Regions from separate parts of the Kiloniella sp. genome, predicted to be linked through region 1. Evidence: predicted binding sites of a transcription regulator. Region 1 holds the regulator's gene; the other holds the start of a gene.

Region 1 (11,029 bases):
CAGAGATGATCCGCTTGACTGCGGCTGTGGAGCGAGGATCAAGCCATCCCTTGGCTGAAGCGGTTGTTCGTTATGCCGAAGACCAAGGCATAGAGATTCCGGCTGTAACAGAGGCCCAATCCATAACCGGAAAGGCAGCTTTGGGAAATGTCGAAGGACGTATGGTTGCTGTCGGATCTACAGATTATTTTGCAGAACAACTATCTGGAAATGCAAAAATTTATGAACAGGCACAGGGACTTTTGGCACAGGGAAAAACTGTTGTTGTTGTGATAATTAATAATGCCCTTGCCGGGGTATTGGCTTTACGTGATGAACCGCGGGAAGAGACTAGTGATACCCTGAGCCAATTGCAGGAGCTTGGTATTGAAACCATTATGCTTACCGGGGATAACCCGAAAACCGGCAAAGCGCTGGGGAGTGAGTTAGGGCTTACTGTAAAAGCAGGTTTGATGCCTCAGGATAAGCTTAGGGAAATTGATGAGTTGCGGGCCAAGGGTGCTGTCGTGATGGTTGGCGATGGTATAAATGATGCGCCTGCTCTTAAAGTTGCCGATGTTGGTATCGCAATGGGGGGCGGTACTGATGTTGCTCTGGAAGCGGCTGATATTGCGTTGATGCAAAATAAGCTACAGGACCTGCCTGTATTGATTCGTCGTGGACGTCAGACCATGTCCAATATTCACCAAAATGTTGCTTTGGCGCTGGGTCTCAAGGGGGTATTCTTGATGACAACTTTGTTTGGGATGACCGGGCTTTGGATGGCTGTGTTAGCTGATACAGGGGGAACGGTGTTAGTTACTTTGAACGCTTTGCGGCTGTTGCGAAATTCCCCAGATTCGTAGATCACTGATTTATTATCGAGCTTCAAAATTTTTGGGGAGGTCAGCGATATGTTTGTATTTTTCGAACTGTTGGAAGATGAGGTTAAGGCGTTCTTCAGGGGATGGGGGATGCTTGGGGTCTAACAAGGGTTCGCAGAGCGGATCCAAGGCAGAATTTTGAAACTCGAGCGAGAGACTTAATCTTGGGGTTTCGGCATTTCTGTGGCTTCGACCACCCCAGTGATAGAGGTCCTGTCGCCACCCTAATACTGAGCCAGCTTTAGCAGGCAGGCATAGGATGTCCTGTAGGGCTATTTGGGATGGATCGGTAACGGGCGTTTCATAGTCTTGTTCACAACTGAGGGGAAGCACAGACATACAGCCATTTTCAGGCGTTGCATCCGTTAAAGGAATCCAAAGGCTTAGAGAGACTAACATTTCCTGTCCGTAGAGTTCGATCACTGATTGATCGGCGCTGTCTCTGTGTGGTGGCCAGCCTTTTGCTTTGCCGGGAATGATGTACCAAGCCCAAAAATGGGGGAGGACGCTGTAGTTATCCCCCAGAAAATTTTGTAAGAGCTTGCGCAAACGGAAAAACAGTTCCCAGGATTCATCATAAAGATAAATAAATGCCTGTGGCAGATTATGATCGTAGAGCTTTTCCATTGCCTGACGAAGGGGCAGTATATCCTGCTCTGTAAAAACATTTTGGCAATTCAGGTATCCGTCTTGCCATAACGAATCAGATGCGCTGGATAGTAGATCATCGACAATCGTTTGAGTCGGAGTTGCGTTCAGGTAATTTGAGCTGATTGTGAGATGTGGATTGAGGTCGCGCCAAAAAGATAAGCTATTGAGTTGCTCTTTTGTGAAGTGACTCACAACTGAATCCTGTCGTTAAACGATGGTTATCTATTTATATATTGAGCTAATGCAGCATCTAGGACGGCTGATGCCATTGCTCTTGCCGTATCTTCCAGCAATTTCCCATCATCAGCCTTTGGTCCTTCAAGCTTCTCTAGCCTGTAGTTTTCCGGGAGATCCGCAATTCTAGTAGCTTTGACATCCGGGTGTTCTTTCAGTTCTGCTATCAGAGAGATACAGCCTTTCCATTTATGGGTCAGAGTCTTGATAACGCGGTCTTTATCGACGGCAATGTCGTTCCACTTTTCATCAGTGCTCAAGCCCTCAAAATCGGGTCTTTTGGAAGCTTGCTGATAAATAATGGCGGCGGCTTTTTCTAGGTGTAGCATGCATAAATCCTCTATTTATTGCCTTGTCTCATCTGTTTGATGAACAGGCAAGTTATAGATAGGCTAGATCTTTGAGGTTGAGTAACGTGATGCTTCGAAATGCCCCTCGGGAGTAAGTAGAGAATAACAGTAAGTCATAAAATATGACGGTAAGTCTTTGGCTGGGGCATTATTTTGTGCGTAGGGAAGAATCAGACGTAAATAATCAGAGGTCTCTTCGTCTCGATAAAAGATTTTCCATATCTGCGGAGCCGAAGCCAGAAAGGTTGTCTTAAACTCTTCAAAATGCTCCTGATAGATTTCGCTTGGGGTGCCATCAAGGATGCTTTTACCGCGAAGATCTTCGTTGGAAGAGGATGAAATCTCGGTACCATCAAGGCGGTATATGAAATCGAGGGGATCTTTCTGAATTTCCACAACACAAAACCGACCAAGGTGTTTGCGATACCTTAACGGATCCATCTCGTTTTTATAGGGGTTACCTTGAGCGGGCTTATGATCTTGCCATATCTTCAGTATGCGAAGGATTTCGTCAGGGGCATCTGAGAAATCTAAGAGTGAAGAGGAATAATCATAGTTAGCCATGGCTATTTTTGAAATGATTTAGCACGCTTGTCAACGTGGATAGAATGATATTCTTACGCGAAAGATTTCTTTTTGTATTTTTGGCGTAATTCTTGGGTTGTAGAGGTGGTTATGCCAATAGATAAGAGAGTACGCTGTTAAGTCGGGTTCTGCCTTCAACTGTGGCTCGTATTCTCTTGTTATCAAGAGATAGCAAGCTTTCTTGTACAAGTTGATTCACTTTATCGGGTTGAATCAGATCTGTCAGGTTTTGATCTGTTTCATCCCGGACATCTTCTAGTTTAATACCTTCGCTCAAACGCAACCCCATCATGAGCATTTCTTCAAAACGTTCGGTAGTCGAAATTGAATCGTGTGTTCGAGTTGCATGACCAGCTTGCTCTACAGTGTTGAGCCAAATTTCCGGTGCTCTGTGCTGCCTTGTCGCGATTTTGTTTCCTAAAGAGGTGTTGTCTGCCAATGTCAGCCGTCCATGAGCTCCGGGGCCGATGCCGATATAATCGCCGTATTTCCAATAGGTTATGTTATGGCGGCTTTCTTCCCCGGGATTGGCATAGTTTGATATTTCATAGTTGGGCAATCCATGTCGTGCCATAACATTGTTGGTGACATCGTATAGTTCTGCTGCAATGTCTGGGTTGAGTTCTTTAAGTTCTCCACGACGACGTGCACCATGAAACGGTGTATTCTCTTCAATTGTTAACTGATAGAGAGAAAGGTGCTTGGTGCCTTCGTTTAGGGCCCGCTCTAGCTCGTCTTCCCAGCTTTGTTTCTCTTGCTTAGGACGCGCGTAGATCAGATCAAAAGAAAAGCGTTCGAAGTTCTGCCGGGCAACATCAATTGCCTTAAGAGCTTCCGCTGCAGAATGTTCTCGCCCCAAGAACTGGAGATCCTGATCATTTAAAGACTGAATCCCAAGAGATACGCGATTGATACCTGCTTGGGCGAAAGCAGCGAACTTATCTGATTCAACAGAAGTTGGGTTGGCTTCCAATGTAATTTCAAGGTCATTCGTACAGGGCCAGTGTTTTCGAATTCGTTGAATCAGTGCTTCGGCAGTTTCCGGCGCCATGAGAGATGGAGTGCCACCGCCAAAAAACACTGAGCTAACAATTCTGCCTTCACCGCCAGATCTCTTCAATAAGTCGGCGTAGTGATCAAGTTCCTGTAAAAGGGCTGCGCGCCACCGTTCCTGAGAAACTTCTTTGCGGACGTGGCTGTTGAAATCGCAATAGGGGCACTTTTTCAAGCAAAAGGGCCAGTGTATATAGATACCAAATCCGCGCTGTGCCGCAGCGGGAAGGGAAGAGCCGGAACTTGGAGTGTTTATCAAAACGCAGTCCCTTTAGAGGTCAGCCGGAAATGAGTTTAAACTAGTTCTGACTAGTTTAGCACAGTGAATTCAGTCTCGTTTAAAGGCCAGCAAAGTTGATGTGCGGACTTTGGTTCAGGCCCTAGGGGTGAATTTTTTGGCAACAAGCAATGCAAAGGCACGGGCACGATGGCTCATTGAGTGTTTGCGTGCTGGATCCATCTCACCGAATGTTATTGTCTCACCATCAGCCTGAAAAATTGGATCATAACCAAACCCCTGTAGGCCGCGCGCTGGATGTACAATAGTACCATCTACACGACCTTCGAAGACTTCTGTCGTACCATCTGGCCAGGCGAGGCAAAGGGCGCAAACAAAGTAGGCTGCACGGCTGTCTTGGCCTGTTTTTGCGGCTTTTTGCAGTTCTTCTTCGACCTTTTCCATTGCCAAAGAAAAATCCTTTTCAGGTCCGGCCCAACGGGCAGAATAAATACCGGGATCACCATCCAAGGCAGTAACGGCCAGTCCACTGTCATCTGAAAGTGCAGGTAGACCGGATCCCTTTGCAGCTGCAAGCGCTTTTATTTCCGCATTTGCTGCAAAGGTTTCCCCATCTTCGACAGGTTCAGGTAAGCCAAGATCTCCGGCTGAAATAACGTCAACGCCATAGGGAGCCAAAAGCTCGGCTATTTCGCGTAATTTTCCCGGATTATGACTGGCGAGAACAAGTTTACTATCTCGCAGAGTCTTTTCAGGGAATGTTTTTTCAGCCTGAGTCATGAGTTTGTTCCTGCTTGTCTTTTTGGTCGTATCTTTTTCTAACAGTCTTTTTACGCGTCAGAGATAGCCTGTTTCTGTAGTTCTACAAGCTCAGATACACCCTTTTCCGCAAGGTCGAGAAGAGCGTTGAACTCATCGCGAGAAAAAGGCTTTTCTTCGGCTGTACCCTGAATTTCAACAACGCCGAGGCAGCCTGTCAGGACAAAGTTTGAATCAGCCTGAGCATTGGAATCTTCGGGGTAATCGAGATCCAAAACGGGTGTGCCTTCGAAAATACCGCAAGAAATAGCTGCAACGTGGTCTGTCAGCGGAATTTCTTCGATCATGCCGAGTTTCTTCATGTGCTGGAATGCAAGATGAAGGGCAACAAAACCACCTGTAATGGAAGCTGTACGTGTGCCACCGTCGGCCTGTAGAACGTCACAGTCAATTTTGATCTGACGTTCGCCAAAGCCTGACATATCAGCAACCGCACGCAGAGAGCGGCCGATCAGACGCTGGATTTCCTGTGTCCGGCCAGACTGCTTGCCGCGAGCTGCTTCCCGATTTGAACGGCTGTGGGTTGCACGGGGGAGCATACCGTATTCGGCAGTGATCCATCCTTTTCCAGAATTGCGAAGCCATGGTGGTGTGCTGTCTTCGACTGATGCCGTGCAAAGCACGTGCGTATCGCCGAATTTGATCAGACAAGATCCTTCGGCATGTTTGCTGAAGTTGGTTTCAATAGTAACCTGACGCATTTGGTCAGGAGTACGGCCTGATGGACGCATGATTAGCCCTCAATAATATTGGCGATAAATAAATATATTGAGCGGGAAGCTACCTTATGGCTTCCGGTACGTCCAGTGGCATTGATTAGCCGTATTTATGATCTGGTTATCTGCCTGATTTATCTGGAATATCACAGGGGCTCTGGAATAGAATTCAATAGATCCTTTTGGGCGTCTTTGTTTTTTAACCTTACCAGATAGATTGATAAGAGTGTGGCAACGATCAATACGGGGAAAAAGATGGCATGAACCCAATATGATGTTTGTTCAATAATCTCTGGGCTGGCCCCCTCACTGAACCCAATCATGGCTGCTGGGATGCCGGCAATCGCAGGACCCAATGCGCCTCCGCACATTTGTAGCGTAGGAATAGCCCCAGATCTTTTATCTTGTTCCTCGCTTGGCCCTGATTCAATGATTACAGACGAGAGGTCGGCCCAAAAAATGCCGAATCCTGCCCCGGCTAGAAAAATTGCAATGCTCAAGGACCATAGTGGTCCGCCGTAAAGAAACTGTGCAATGCCATAAAACCCTAAGAATGCGGTAAAGACACCTGTTGGTATAAGATATAGCCGCCAACTGTTATTCTGTGGAAGTTTGGCACAGATCATTGCTGCGAGTGACCAGGATATTGATTCCAAAGCAACCATGAATCCTGCTGACAGGGGGGAGAACCCGTGGATTTTTTGCAAAATATAAGGGCCATAAACCATAAAAGAAATGGAAGAAACCATGGCCAGAAAGATGACTGTAATTCCGGTGCCGGCAACGCTGAAAAGACTGAGGCCATGCTTAGGAAGTAAAGAGTTATTAGATCTTTTGTCCCTATAGAGAAGGTATCCAAGTAAAGATAAGCCAGTGATCAAGAAAGCCACGGCATAGTCGGGTTCTCTGTTTCCCATTGCGATGATCAAAACGGCTGATCCCAAAAGCCCAAGCCTGAAAAAAGGCAGTGGTGTTTTGATTTTTGTTTCTGTTGTGGATTCAGTCTTTTGCTTTTTAGGAAAACTAGACCTTATAAGGATGACAAACAGAATTGCACAGACAGTCATGATATAGAAACCCGCCCTCCATCCTACTGTTTGGGCAAAAATACCACCAGCGAGTGGCCCACCAACCGAGGCAATACCCCAGACAGCAGATTCCATTGCAAAAACAGTTGGCCAGAGATGGCGTGGGAAAAGGTCAGCAATTACGGTGTAGCAACTCGCAAGAACCAATCCTCCGCCAATCCCTTGAACTACGCGAGAGAACAGAAACAATTCCATTGATGGGGAAAGGCTGACCAAAAGAGAGCCGGCCGTGAAGATCGAGCCACCGATAGTCATAATGGCACGCCCACCAATTCTGGTTTTTGTTGTCCCTGCGGAAAGTGATGCAATCATTGCGGCGGTGGTATAAAGCAGGGCTGACCAGTTAATAAATTCAACGCCATTAAGATCATCAACGGCGGAAGGCAATAATGTTGAAGTGATTAAGCTATTTAAGGCATAGAGAGCGACGCCCATACAAACAATCACCAGGTGTAGAATGTTCTGCGGAGTCATTTTTGACTTGGTATTTAGTGGCGCAGAGTTGGGCATGATACAGACCTTAAATAAAAAAGTTTTTTCTTTTCTTATTTAAGGTGTAAGCTGAATAATTAAAAAAGCAAACACTTTTTTTAATTAACTTTATAGATTATACTCTATTGTTATGAGAAAAAATGAAAAGACAGAAGATGCAATTCTCGCATTGCTGAAAGCACGAGGAGAAATGCAAGCAGTTGATCTGGCAAGTGAATTGTCTATGACAGCAGTTGGTATGCGCCAGCATCTCAAACGAATGTCTGCAGAAGGAATGATTCAAAAGGCATCGGTAGAGGCTTCGTCATCAGGGGCGGGAAGGCCAGCTGTGAGTTGGGAATTAACGGCAGAGTCTCATAACACATTCGGCGATTCTCATGCATTATTGACAAAAGATCTAATTGAAAGCGCCCGCATCATTTTTGGTGATGAAGGGGTTGAGAAGCTGGTCAGTCATCGCGAACAACAGACGCTAAAGAACTATACAGATGCCCTTTCACAAGTAACAACACTTGAAGATCGGGTGCACCACCTGGTCGAATTGAGAGAGCGCGAAGGATATATGGCATCAGCCGAGGCAGATGATCAGGGCGGATTTCTTTTTATTGAAAATCACTGTCCGATTTGTACTGCGGCTACGATTTGTCAGGGATTTTGTCGTGCAGAGTTGTCTATTTTCAGGACGGTTCTCGGGCCAGACGTTGATGTGGAGCGAGCCGAATATCTGTTAGAAGGTGGTCGACGTTGTAGTTATCGTATTCGCCCATATAATTCCAAAACCCAGAATAAACCGGACATGTCTGTGGAACTGGGGCAGGAAGATATCGGTGGCCACGAGATGGCTTTAGAAAAGACAAGCGAAGAACGTTCTTCACCTCAGGCATGGTATCTGATTGTAGAAGAATAGAGTTCCCGGATTTATATGCAGCTGCTATTCAGTGGGGGAAACCCATTGAAGCCAATGGACGAGTAGGTCGTTGTATATGCGCCTGTTGCATGGATGCGAATCTTGTCGCCAGGTTTTAAATCAAGCGGCAGATCGTAATTAAATTTTTCATAAAGGACATCGACGCTATCGCAACTCGGGCCTGCGAGAATGACAGGTCCAAGATTGGTATCGGTTTCTTTTCCCACAATCGTAATCGGATACTTGATGGCTTCATCAAGACATTCAGCCAAACCAGAGAAAATGCCGATGTCGAGATAAACCCAGCGCTTTTCATCTTCTGTATTCTTGCGGGATACTAAAACAACTTCAGCCTCTATAATCCCTGCGTCACCAACAACAGACCGCCCGGGTTCGATAATGATTTTTGGTACGTTGTCACCAAAGTGCTTTTTCAACGAAGATGAAAGGTATTCGCCGTATTGAGAAATGGATGGTACATCCGCATTGTACGCAGTGGGGAAACCGCCGCCGAGGTTAAGTGTAGAGAGTTCAATACCCTCATTTTTCAGATCTTTATAGAGCTTTTCAATTTGACCGAGAGCATTATCCCATTGGCTTATTTTTGTTTGTTGTGACCCGACATGAAATGAAAGGCCCGTTGGATATAAGCCAAGGGTCACTGATTGTGATAACAACTCTTTGGCCATAACGGGCGAGCAACCAAACTTGTGGCTTAGGGGCCAGTCGGCGCCAGAACAGTCGACCAGGACACGACAATAGACATTAGAACCGGGGGCTGAACGGGCAATTTTAAGAAGCTCTTCATGACTATCGAATGCGTAACTCTGAATACCGTGTTTGTAGGCTTCGGCGATGGCATTTTCTTTTTTGATGGTATTGCCAAACGATATTTGGCTCGCCGGAATACCGAGTGACAGGCACAATTTGATTTCTGCGATGCTCGCAGCGTCAAAACAGGAGCCTAGGTTCTTTAGTCTCGACAAAATTTCCGATGCAGGGTTGGCTTTTACCGCGAAATAAATCAATGCGTTGGGCAGGGCAGATGCCAGATTGTTGAAATTGACCTCTACCTGATCAAGGTCTATGACCAAATGTGGTTCATCAAAGGAATTTTGGGCGAAAAATGCCTCTAATTTTGCATTTAAAGAACCGATACTCATTTAATTTGTCACTATTCCTAATAGAACAAGCGGGCCGATGCTGACCTTCAAAAACCGAGTCTTAATTTTAAGCGCGTCTTTAAGAGGTATCGGGTTATGATGCAAGTGTTAGTTTTAGTTCAAGCCAGCATTGACCAAGGCTTTGCGGCTTACTAAATTAAGACAGTGCTAGTCGGTGAATAAGGATCACTTATTTAAGGGCATTGGAATTTAAAAGGAAATTCTGTGAAGTTTAATGACACATCCCTGATATCCGGTGCAATTGCAGGTATGAATGATCGCTCTCGCGAGATTTTCCGTCTGGTGGTTGATGCTTATGTGGAAACCGGGGAACCCATTGGGTCCCGAACGTTATCTCGCAAGCTTGGTATGGGTCTGTCGGCGGCAACAATTCGTAATGTTATGGCTGATCTAGAGGATATGGGGCTTTTATTCGCCAGGCATACCTCTGCCGGAAGGCTACCAACGGATGTTGGGTTGCGGCTTTATGTGAACGGTTTGTTAGAACACGGAAACCTTAGTAAAGATGAGCGCAGCCAGATAAAAGCACAGTGCGCAGCTGGTGGAAAATCCATGCCTCAATTATTGGAAGAGGCTACGGGTATGTTATCCGGCCTTTCCCAGTGTGCAGGATTGGTTGTCGCGCCTAAATTATCTGAACCTCTAAAACATATTGAATTTGTATCTCTTGCTCCTGGGCGGGCTCTGGTTGTGTTGGTTTCTGATTCTGGATCAGTTGAAAACAGGGTGGTTAATATTCCTTTGGGGTTACCGCCCTCTGCGCTTGTTGACGCATCAAACTTTTTGGCTGCGCGTATGGTCGGGCGGACGTTGGAAGAAGCGCTACAAGAAATACAAACCGAGCTCAAAGAACATCAGGCCATGTTGGACCAGCTGTCACAGAAAGTTGTCGAACTGGGATTGGCGACATGGGCCGAAGATATCAATGGCAGTTCTAATGGTGCGCTGATTGTGAGAGGACAGGCACAGTTACTTGAAGATATAAATGCCCTTGAAGATTTGGAAAGGGTACGCCATCTATTCTCTGCATTGGAAAAACGAGAGTCTCTGGTCCGTTTGTTAGAAATGACAAAAACGGCAGAGGGGGTTCAGATCTTTATAGGGTCTGAAAATGAATTGTTTGCCCAAGCGGGGTGTTCTGTAGTAATGGCACCTTATAAAAATACTCGACAACAGGTTGTCGGGGCGATCGGGGTCATTGGTCCAACACGAATTGACTATGCCCGTATCATTCCGATGGTGGATTATACCGCCAAAATACTTGGTCGAATGATTGGATGAGAGTGGTTGGATAAGCAGGGCTGAAATCTTGTTAAATCCAGAAGTAAGTAACTTAAAAGAGAAGATTGGTTAGCGGAAAATGTCCGAAACGGAAAAACAAAATCCGGAAGAGAATGTTGTTGCTGAAGATCAGATTCCTGATGATCTGGTAAACGAAGAAGCAGCAGAAGAAGCAACCGTTGATACTGCGTCTGCAGCTGAAGAAGCAAAATCAGATGCCGTAAGAGTTGCTGAACTGGATGCTCAGAATGCGCAATTGACCGACAAGTTGTTGCGTACAATGGCAGATATGGAAAACCTTCGTAATCGTACCCGTCGCGATAAAGAAGATGCAATCAAGTATGCACCTCAAAAGCTGGTGACAGACTTAATTGGTGTTATGGATAACCTTCAACGTGCGCTGTCATCTGTTTCAGAAGAAACTGCCGAAGGAAATGAAGACCTTAAAACGCTACGCGATGGTGTTGAAATGACCAATCGCGAAATGCTGAAGGTTTTTGAAAAACATAACATTACCGAAGTCGAGGCAATGGGTGCCCGTATGGACCCGCACAGCCACGAAGCATTG
Region 2 (11,029 bases), on a different contig from region 1:
GGTACATTAATAAGGACAGACCAAGGTGCTTCAGAGTCCTTTACGTGCAATGGAATAAATAGTCGGTAAATATCGCCATCAAGCCGCTCAAACGCTTCACCTTTTTCAACATGTCCTACAGCCGTTTCCAAGACTTCATTTTTATTCTTTTCATCCACAAGTGGCTTACCAAGTAGTTCTGGATCACTGTGGGCGACCCATTGGCCATTATTTGAAATCAGATTAACAGTGCCGGTTTCAAAGGGGGTAAGTTTATTAAAAGAAGCGGCCATATCATTTAAATTCATATCGACACCAACAACGCCTAGAAAGTTGTTATTATTATCCAAGATCGGATAAACAAACGACGTCAAGGTAACAATATTACCTTCGATATCATAGCCGATGGGATCAACGATAACAGGTTGCTTGGTTCTTTTCGGAAGATAGTACCAATCTGTATCGGGTGTTGTTTGATCTTCATCATAGGCAGTAATAATGGAAGGTAGAACACCTTTGCCAAAATTATAATAATAGGTTAGATATCTGCCACTTGGATTATCATCAGAAACATAGTCACTATCTTTACCATCAAGGGCATTCTTTTCATATCCAGCCCAAGCCCCAGCCAAAACGGGGTTTGTGGTCAAGGTTTGTCTCAAAACCTCATCAAAAGCGGAGCGATCCGTTATCCCTTTCTCTCTCAGACCGATAAAAGTCTGCGTTAGAGAATGAGCAACTGTCATTCCGATATCAAGTTGTCGCTGTACTTCCTTGGCCTCTGTTTGACCAATTGCCCTTGCCTGATCAAGAGTTAAATTCCGAACTGTATTTTCCGTCGTTCGGGCCATCAAAAAAATACTAACGACCAAACAAAGAACGACAATCAATCCACTATATAGCGTTAATTTTGCACTTAGTGATAACTTATTGAGCATATCGTTAGTTCCATTTTCCCGAGGAATAGGTACAAAACCACATCTAAATTCACGCAAGACAAACATGCGCAAATACTTTACGAAGATAAATAATCATAAAAAATAACTCCTTATTATTAAAAAGCAGTGAATCTTTATTTTATTTTCCAACATATACTTGACGTAAATATTTAATTGCACTTCGGTTTCAGGATATTTCCTGAATAAACAAACAAAAACAGGCGTATAGAATTATTTTTTTGCCCAACCGTTAATTGAGACTTAAATTAAAGTGATCTCTTCAATGTTCCTGGGTGCGAAATGAATAAAAAAATTCCAGACACCAATAAAGATGGTATCCGTCGCCTCATTGATTTAATGAAAGACCTTAGAGATCCAGACGGCGGGTGTCCCTGGGATATAGAACAGAATTTCCGTACTATAGCCCCTTATACAATTGAAGAAGCATATGAAGTCGCTGATGCTATTGAAAAAAATGACCCCGCATCGATCAAAGATGAACTGGGCGATCTTTTATTACAGGTCGTTTATCATGCCCAAATAGCAAAAGATGAAAATCTATTTGAATTTGAAGATGTTGCCCAAGCGATTACAGAAAAGATGATAAGCAGACACCCACACGTTTATGGCGATATCTCGCACGATAATGTTGAAGAACAAAAACTCGCGTGGGAAGAACTGAAGAGAAAAGAGCGCGAAGCAAAGCAAGGAAAAGAAGAAGAGAGTGTATTAGACGGTATCACAGTCGGCCTGCCAGCAGCCACACGTGCCATAAAACTTCAGAACCGGGCCGCCAAAGTTGGTTTTGATTGGCCAGACATAGCCCCGGTTATAGATAAAATTCATGAAGAAATTGATGAATTAAAAGAAGTCATACTTTCTGAGAAAAAAATTGATTATGATCGGGCCGAAGACGAACTTGGCGATGTACTGTTTTCCGTTGTTAACCTAGCGCGACACCTTAAAATAGACCCGGAACAAGCCCTAAGGCGTACAAACCAGAAGTTTGAAAACAGATTTCGTAATGTTGAAAAAACAATCAAAGACCGCGATTTAAATATCAACGATACATCATTGGAATATATGGAAAATATATGGATTAAGAGCAAACAAATTACCTAACTGTAAAGCTGATCAATCCTGAGATTTTATCTTCCTTAATTTATATTATTTTTCTTTTCTAAATCATCGGCAGACAATTCGTATACATGATATTTTTTCTTTAAATATTTATCATGATAATAAGCCGCGTCATAATCATACACTGACAGACTAAGGATTACCTTACCGTTTTTTGCCTCGTCATACAGAGGCAAAATAAATCGCCAAGAATAAAGCTCTTCTATTGGGTGATCCAAATAAGCTGTAACACACAAAGCACTTTGGGCTTTGAACGTCAGGTCCCAATCGGTTCTTATTTTATGAGCTAATTCCTTCTCGTACACTTCTGACAACATTGCGTTTTTGAGAACTGTCGGATGTGAAACATTAACCATTTCACCCGCGAGACGACACACATAGTCATTCTTTTGGAAATCATAAGAAAAAACAGCTAAATACGGCAGAGATTTAGGAAACTTAAACACATCGAGATCCAACATCGAAGGCAAGGTCCCCTTCCATAAGCAATGATCCCGCCACCAACTCAAAACACCATCACTGATTGGACATTTGAAAGCTTTTGAAAAAGCTGTATTATTTTTAGATATATCAGACAAGCAAAACAAACCACATGAGAACTGGTAGCGTGATTATTGACAACGTTGTCGAAATAACAACCAAACTCGCAACCTCCTCTGGTTCTCTTTCATAAAGCTGAGAAAAGAGATAGCAGAAAACAGCAACGGGCAATGCGCATTGTAAAATAACCACACCGGCGGCAACTCCTTCAAGCTCTAATAACCAAACGATACTTAAACCAACCAGAAAGCCACCTCCTAGTCGAAAAATAGCTAAGGCAATACTTCTCCCAAGATTAACCACCTTCAAACTCGCCAAAGAAATCCCCAAGGTAATGAGCATCAATGGTATGGTTAAATCACCAATGAGTTCTGTCGTATTCAAAATCCACTCAGGAACGGTAAGATCAGCAACCAATACTATTGTCGCGATGATTGTTGCGGGAATAATCGGCATCCCGACAAGAGATTTCACCGAAAACTCGCCAGAAACAAAAGCAACACCAATGGTCAGTTGTATGACAACATAAACAGCAAAGAACCCAATAGCCAATGCAAGCCCCTCTTCGCCAAAAGCGAGGAGACAAAGAGGCAACCCAATATTACCCACATTCGGCCAAGTCAAAGATTGCAAATAAGTACGCTGTGAAAGCCCAAGTATTGCAAGGAAAGCACTTCCAGCAATGGCAAAAATAATATTAGCCAAAGTTGCGGCTCCACCTATCGCCACAAGAGCATCCATCGACAAATCAACGGTTGCTAGTGTATAAAACACCAATGCCGGTGTACTAAAATAGGTTACCAGAAAGGTTACCATAGGCGTATCAAACTTACGGCCAGCTTTGGCCCAAATAAAGCCTATTGATATACAAATTAAAACGGGAGAGATAATCCCTAGGATTTCAGCAATCATTTTTTGGAATCTTGTTTAGAACGGAACTACACAATTCCAATTAAATTCAGTCATGTCAAAGAAAAGCCGGATTAAAATCCGGCTTCAATGCGAATATCTGTTTTATCAAGAAAACAGTGCTTTAGAATCAGCGGGTGCTTCGTCTCTTTCATTCAGGCCATAATCCCGAACAACAGTAGCAACTCGTAACCTATAGTCAGAAAAGACACCTTCTCGCCCCTTGGTTTGTGTCTGGCGGTGATCAGATGAATTACGCCATGTCTTAACAGCAGCTTCATCACGCCAGAACGATAGGGAAAGAATTTTTTGATCATCTATAAGCGACTGAAAGCGCTCAATAGAAATAAACCCATCAATATCCACAAGCTTATCTTTCAGATCCGCAGCTAACGACAAATAGTGATTTTTCTGTCCTTCAGCTGGAATCACCTCAAAAATCACTGCAATCATGGCGCAATAAAACCGGCATGAGGCAGGGAAGCATTCTTCAAAAAGAGACGATCTTCTTTAAGAATAAATTTCTCCTTTTGGGCAAATTCATAATTTTCTTTCCCAAGAGGATGCCCCATCAACCTTTGTCGATAGAGCTCATACGCTGCCATACTCTCTATATTATAAATACCATAGGCCCTAGTTGTTGAACCTTCGTGGGGAGAGAAATAACCAACAAGATCTGCCCCACACTCAGGAATGGCCTGCCCCCAATTTTGAGCATAGGTGCTAAATAAGTCCTTTTTATAGGGATCAATTTCGTAGGTAATAATACACGTAATCATTTTAACCTCTTATCATTTTGATAAAAGAGTATTACCATTTTTAGACATTGATATGTTTCGTCTCAGAACGAAGTATGAAAAATATTATTTTGTACACTTAACTTAAGAGTTGAACAATCTTTGATGTATTTCATCCCAAAGATCTTCATTTGGCGCCAATAACAACCCCTGCTTATTGTAGGCTCTGAAACTATAATCAGTACGGTCGAGACAAGCTCCGTATCCACCCGCCTCTCGATGAATAAGCTCACCTGGTAAATGATCCCAGGGCATTAACCGGGTAAAAAAAGCAAACTGGGTTTTAGACGTTGCCAGACGTTCATAATCAGCCCCGGCACAGCGCAGGGTATTAACTGTGTTAAGTCTAAATCTGTTTTTATCCAATGATTTTCGAATAACGGGGTCCTGATCTTTTGATCCATGAAGCGTCCCGACACTCTGATCTAAAGCCTTTATAGTCTCTGTTATATCTAATTGCTTACCATCCAAAAAAGCACCATCTCCCTTTCGGGCTTCAAGCATGCTTTTATCGACAGGGCTTAAGATCCACCCCGCAACTGTTTCTCCCTGATAAAGCAAAGCCAGCATGGTTTTAAAAATATCCCGACCTCGCGCAAAATTATTTGTACCGTCAATCGGGTCAATTACCCATGTCAGTTCACGCTCATCTATCTTTTCGAGTATATTCGGCGTGCTCGCGGCTTTTTCTTCCCCTATAACCCGGCTACCGGGAAATAAATCAATCAAACGTTTTTCAAGCAGGGCTTCGGCTTCAGTATCTGCAATTGTAACCGTTTCGCCGCCTTTTTTATATGAGACGTCACCTTCAGAAAGATTTCGAAATCTTGGAACAATTGTCTGTTCAGAAACTTCTTTCAGAATCTCTGTAACCTTATCTAATTTAGAAAACATCACACAACCAACAGACTAGTTTTCAGATCAAGAAAGAGCATATCATTTATGACTTGAGGCAATATTATCTATACGTTTCAAATGCTGTTGTTTTTCTTTGTCCGTAAGGAAAGATCCTTCAATAGAATTGCGACACAACACGGCAATATCGTCTTTGCTTAACGCCAAAGCTTCGGCAACTGAGAGAAAATTTGCTGTCATGTAACCGCCAAAATAAGCCGGGTCATCAGAATTTATCGTCACTTTCAGACCTGCCTCCATCATTTCTTTGAGCGGATGTTCTTTCATATCCGTAACGCCACAGAGCTTAAGATTGGAAAGCGGACAAACAGTAAAAGCAATGCCTGACTGTGCCAACTTTTGAGTTAAGTCAGCATCTTCGATTGTTCTGTTACCGTGATCCAATCGATCAATCTTTAAAAGCTCAATAGCCTCCCGCACATATTCTGCTGGCCCCTCTTCCCCTGCATGTGCCACAAGTTTGAGGTCCAAATCACGAGCTGCCTCAAAAACCCGCTCAAATTTTGACGGAGGATGTCCCATCTCGCTTGAATCCAGTCCGACAGCAACAATACGTCCATCAAACCATGGTTTTGCTTCTTCAAGTGTTGCAAAGGCCTCTTCTTCACTCAAGTGGCGCAGGAATGACATGATAAGTTCTGAGCTTACGCCCAGCTTTTCCAACCCATCATCCAGAGCGCGTAGGATACCATTCGTAACAGTAGAGAATGCAACCCCCCTGCTTGTATGCCCTTGAGGGTCATAAAAAACTTCAACGTGAACCACACCCTCATCGGCGACTTTCTTAAGGTAAGCAAAAGTCAGATCGTAGAAATCCTGTTCCGCCTGAAGAACATTCATCCCCTGATAATAGATATCTAGAAAATCCTGTAAGTTTGAAAAATTATAAGCGTCTTTGATTTCATCAACGGACTGATAGGGCAGTTCAATGTTATTTCTGGTCGCCAAATGCATCATCATTTCTGGCTCCAAAGAACCTTCAAGATGAAGGTGTAATTCAGCTTTTGGCAATGTGTTGATAAAATTTCGGAGGTCACTCATATATTTTGCCCAATTAATTCTTTATATTATGCGCTAATTCTACCCCGTTATCCCTTTTATGAAAATAGACCGATAGGGATTTCTTTCTCTTATCCTTGAAGTCGCTTATCCCCCTTTTGAAAAGGTGAAGCCTTTTATGGAAACACAAACGACTATCTGTGAGTGGGCCGAAAAAACTTTTGGCCCCGTCAATAACCCAAATGACCTGCTTAAAAGAGCATTGTAAGAAACAATCGAATTATCTGAAGCTATTGCGAAAAATAATACCATCGAAATAGGAAAAGAGACTGCAGACATTGTTATTTTACTACACCGCTTATTAGATCAATACGGATTAGATTTGAACAAAGAAGTAAACGAAAAGATGACTATAAATCGCGCTCGGAAGTGGGAATTAAGAGGTGATGGCACCGGGAGCCACATTAAATAATTCTATGTCCCTGATAAGCCTCTTTTCTGTAAACTTATTTCAGGACGGGACAGACATACCATAAAAAAAGGGAGCCCAAAGGCTCCCTTTCTTGATAGCTAAACGGTTGTTTGGCTGGCTTAAAAGCCCATGCCGCCCATGCCGCCCATGCCACCCATGCCGCCCATGTCAGGCATTGCAGGAGCAGCAGACTTGTCTTCAGGCTGATCAGCAACCATTGCTTCAGTTGTGATCATCAGACCGGATACAGAACCTGCATCCTGAAGAGCTGTACGAACAACTTTAACTGGATCAATGATACCAGCAGCAAATAGATCTTTGTATTCGCCAGTCTGAGCATCGAAACCAAAGCCAGCTTCGTTTTTCTCAGTGATTTTACCAACAACGATGGAGCCTTCGTAACCAGCGTTTTCAGCGATCTGACGGATAGGAGCTTCCAGTGCACGACGAACAACGTTGATACCAACGTCTTGATCGTTGTTGTCACCAGTAAGATCCTTAAGAGCAGCAACAGCAGAAAGAAGTGCAGTACCACCACCGGATACGATGCCTTCTTCAACAGCAGCACGTGTTGCGTTCATAGCATCTTCAACACGGTCTTTACGCTCTTTAACTTCGATTTCTGTAGAACCGCCAACGCGAAGAACAGCTACACCGCCTGCAAGTTTAGCAAGACGCTCTTGTAGTTTTTCGCGATCGTAATCAGAAGAAGTTTCTTCAGCTTGTGCGCGGATCTGAGCGCAACGGCCTTCGATCTGTTCGCGTTCACCAGCACCGTCAACAACAACAGTCTCTTCTTTAGAGATGTTAACGCGTTTAGCAGTACCAAGCATATCAAGAGTAACGTTCTCAAGCTTGATGCCAAGATCTTCAGAAACAACTGTACCACCAGTCAGGATCGCGATGTCTTCAAGCATAGCTTTACGACGATCACCAAAACCAGGGGCTTTAACAGCTGCGATTTTCAGACCACCACGAAGTTTGTTCACAACGAGAGTTGCAAGCGCTTCGCCTTCAACGTCTTCAGCAATGATCAGAAGCGGACGACCGGACTGAACAGCAGCTTCAAGAAGAGGAAGCATTGGCTGAAGGTTTGTTAGTTTAGCTTCGTGAAGAAGAATGTATGGCGCTTCAAGATCAGCAACCATTTTCTCTGCGTTTGTTACGAAGTATGGAGACAGGTATCCACGGTCGAACTGCATGCCTTCAACAACGTCAAGTTCAGTTGCAAGAGACTTAGCTTCTTCAACAGTGATAACGCCTTCTTTACCAACGCGTTCCATTGCTTCAGCAATCATGTTGCCGATTTCAGCTTCGCCGTTCGCAGAAATTGTACCAACCTGAGCAACTTCTTCAGATGTTTTGATCTGTTTAGCAGAAGCTTTAAGAGCTTCAACAGCTGTAGAAACAGCAAGATCCATACCGCGTTTAACGTCCATTGGGTTCATGCCTGCAGCAACAGCTTTTGCGCCTTCACGAACAAGACCCTGTGTCAGAACAGTCGCAGTTGTTGTACCATCACCAGCAACATCGTTGGTTTTGGAAGCAACTTCGCGAACCATCTGTGCGCCCATGTTCTCAAACTTGTCAGAAAGTTCGATTTCTTTTGCAACAGAAACACCATCTTTGGTGATACGTGGAGCACCAAATGATTTGTCGAGAACAACGTTACGACCTTTAGGGCCGAGAGTAACTTTTACAGCGTTTGCAAGTACATCTACGCCACGCAGCATTTTATCGCGAGCGTCAGTACCAAATTTTACGTCTTTAGCAGCCATAATTCATAATTTCCTTTAATTTAGGGGCCAGTAATCCAGTAATATTGATGCTTATTTAAAGCCAATATTATTGAAGAATGCCCATAATGTCGGACTCGCGCATGATCAGCAGAGTTTTGCCGTCAAGCTTCACTTCAGTGCCGGACCACTTACCATAAAGAACAGTGTCGCCTTCTTTAACGTCGAGAGGAACAACTTTGCCATCATCGGAACGAGCGCCACTGCCTACAGCAGTAACTTTACCCTGCATTGGTTTTTCTTTAGCAGTGTCGGGAATGATGATACCACCGGCAGTTTTTTCTTCCTGGTCAAGCGGCTCAATAACAACACGATCGTGAAGAGGTTTGAAGCTCATAGATCAACTCCATCAGAGTATATTAATACAAAAAATATCGGGCACTAACGGTGAGAGAGTTTTCGATTATTAGCACTCCCACCAATTGAGTGCTAAAAGCCATATAGATTGCAGGTAGGAGGATGTCAACCAATGGAGAAAAAAATAATTGAAATGATTTCTTATTCTTCCAGTTCATCTTCTATCGGATTTATACCGAACTTACTGATAAACTTATCTGCATCAGCCTGAAGAATAGAAAGAGAAACCCAGACACCTTCTTCATGATGGTCTTGTTCCAGAACTTTGGCATTATCATGTAACCACGATAACGCGGCGCCATTCTCATAAGGAATTTCAAACTCATATACAAGGTTTTGCGCATCGAGCAGTCGCTCAACCGTATGCAGAAATTCAGAACACCCCTCGCCCGTTATCGCAGAACAAAGAAGGGTCGTTTCCTGATGACCAGATTGGATCTCCAAAGAGGCTTTTATATCTTCAGAAAGCAAGTCTGATTTATTCCAGACCTCTATCATGTTACTTTGTATATCCGGATCTAATTCCAGATCATTTAAAACAGCCTTTACATCGTCTTTTTGAGCTTCAGTATCTTCGTGTGAAACATCTCTAACATGAACCAGTACATTTGCTTCTCTGACCTCTTCCAAAGTGGCACGAAACGATGCAATCAGATCTGTTGGCAATTCAGAAATAAATCCAACAGTATCCGATAAAATAATCTCGCGCCCGGATGGCAAATTAACCCGACGCATGGTTGGGTCCAAGGTGGCAAACAAAAGATTTTCGGCAAAAACCTTTGATTCAGTCAGTCGATTAAAGAGTGTCGATTTTCCTGCATTTGTATAGCCGACCAACGAAACAATCGGAAAAGGTACTTTCCGACGCGCTGAACGATGTAGCTCGCGCGTTTTCTTTACCATTTCAAGATCACTTTTCAAACGGACGATTTTCTCGTCAATCAAACGTCTGTCAATCTCAATCTGTCGCTCGCCCGGACCGCCCATAAAGCCTGCACCACCACGCTGACGTTCAAGGTGTGTCCAAGACCGCACCAACCTTGAACGTTGATAGCTTAGCTGGGCCAAATCAACTTGCAGTTTTCCTTCTTTGGTACGCGCGCGTTCTCCAAAAATCTCAAGAATAAGACCGGTTCGATCAATGACTTTGGCTTCCCATCCCTTTTCAAGATTGCGCTGCTGCACGGGCGTCAAAGCTGTATCCACGATAACGACTTCAACCTCATTAGCGTGTATGTAGTCATGGTATTTTTCAATGATACCAGAACCAAACAGAGTTGAAGGCTTTGGTCGCGCAACAGTAATGACTTCATGACGGATAATCTCTAGATCAATTGCCAAGGCCAAGCCATAAGCTTCTTCCAACCGAGCTTCGGAAGAACGCGTTGACTGAGAAGATTTTTTTAATTCCGGATGAAGTACAATGGCGCGGACCTGCTTTTTACGATCCACGCCATCATCAATAAATTTTGAGCCCATATATATCAGAAAAACCTATTAAGGTTATGATTCTGCTCCGCCTTCGTCATCTTTGCCCGGATCAAATAATTGAACTGGTGACGCAGGCATAATTGTAGAAATTGCGTGTTTGTATACGAGTTGTGCATGTGCATCACGACGAAGCAATACAGAGAAATTATCAAACCAGGAGATAATACCTTGTAACTTTACGCCATTTACCAAAAAGACCGTTACCGGGACTTTATTTTTGCGAATCGTATTCAGGAATACATCCTGTACGTTCTGTGATTTTTCCGCGGCCATCGCGTTTAATCCCCTTATTAGTTTTTATTGCGTGTTTTTATTGGTTGGTATTGTTAGCTTTTGGGGTTGTGTCCAAAAATCAGACAAGTGAGATTCTTTATCATTATGCTGAGGAAATACAACCCCTCATCAACAAAGGACTTAAAAATCTTCATTTTTTTTAAGATAAAAAGGTCTTCATTTCTCCGCAGGATTTAAAATGAAGTGCGGGCTTACATTCAATAAACTCTTCCACTTTAGGCCGCTCTGGACGAATCAAGACCGGATAACAGGCACAGTTACACGCACACTGAAGATCAACATCGGTATCACCAACAAACCATACATGTTCATCCAAAGGAATATCACTGCCCCTTAGCGCAAGATCCATTACTACAGGGTCTGGCTTATCTTTTTCTGCATCATTAGCGCCGATAATGTTCT

Evidence for each region. The regulator HrcA, encoded in region 1, represses chaperone genes, less so after heat shock. The targets are predictions, from matches to a motif close to GTTAGCACTCNCCNNNGGNGAGTGCTAAC.
Region 2: a site for HrcA is predicted at 8,891-8,919, ahead of groES (co-chaperone GroES). Genes of this name have one in related genera too.

The regions. Positions count from the first base shown of each region.
Region 1 is NZ_JBLXHT010000005.1:175,538-186,566, reverse strand. Features, by position in the region: gene ACN0QW_RS10450 (heavy metal translocating P-type ATPase) at 1-845, shown strand, start outside; gene ACN0QW_RS10445 (phytanoyl-CoA dioxygenase family protein) at 858-1,706, opposite strand; gene ACN0QW_RS10440 (hypothetical protein) at 1,733-2,077, opposite strand; gene ACN0QW_RS10435 (PAS domain-containing protein) at 2,141-2,662, opposite strand; gene hemW (radical SAM family heme chaperone HemW) at 2,772-3,995, opposite strand; gene rdgB (RdgB/HAM1 family non-canonical purine NTP pyrophosphatase) at 4,110-4,754, opposite strand; gene rph (ribonuclease PH) at 4,805-5,524, opposite strand; gene ACN0QW_RS10415 (MFS transporter) at 5,656-7,107, opposite strand; gene ACN0QW_RS10410 (helix-turn-helix transcriptional regulator) at 7,220-7,996, shown strand; gene ACN0QW_RS10405 (type III PLP-dependent enzyme) at 8,008-9,159, opposite strand; gene hrcA (heat-inducible transcriptional repressor HrcA) at 9,430-10,461, shown strand; gene grpE (nucleotide exchange factor GrpE) at 10,541-11,029, shown strand, end outside.
Region 2 is NZ_JBLXHT010000002.1:455,725-466,753, reverse strand. Features, by position in the region: gene ACN0QW_RS05395 (methyl-accepting chemotaxis protein) at 1-917, opposite strand, end outside; gene mazG (nucleoside triphosphate pyrophosphohydrolase) at 1,218-2,039, shown strand; gene ACN0QW_RS05385 (hypothetical protein) at 2,075-2,635, opposite strand; gene ACN0QW_RS05380 (AEC family transporter) at 2,628-3,509, opposite strand; gene ACN0QW_RS05375 (antibiotic biosynthesis monooxygenase family protein) at 3,615-3,959, opposite strand; gene ACN0QW_RS05370 (NIPSNAP family protein) at 3,956-4,285, opposite strand; gene ACN0QW_RS05365 (inositol monophosphatase family protein) at 4,388-5,197, opposite strand; gene ACN0QW_RS05360 (adenosine deaminase) at 5,240-6,259, opposite strand; gene groL (chaperonin GroEL) at 6,809-8,467, opposite strand; gene groES (co-chaperone GroES) at 8,535-8,822, opposite strand; gene hflX (GTPase HflX) at 8,984-10,321, opposite strand; gene hfq (RNA chaperone Hfq) at 10,346-10,606, opposite strand; gene ACN0QW_RS05335 (HAD family hydrolase) at 10,767-11,029, opposite strand, start outside.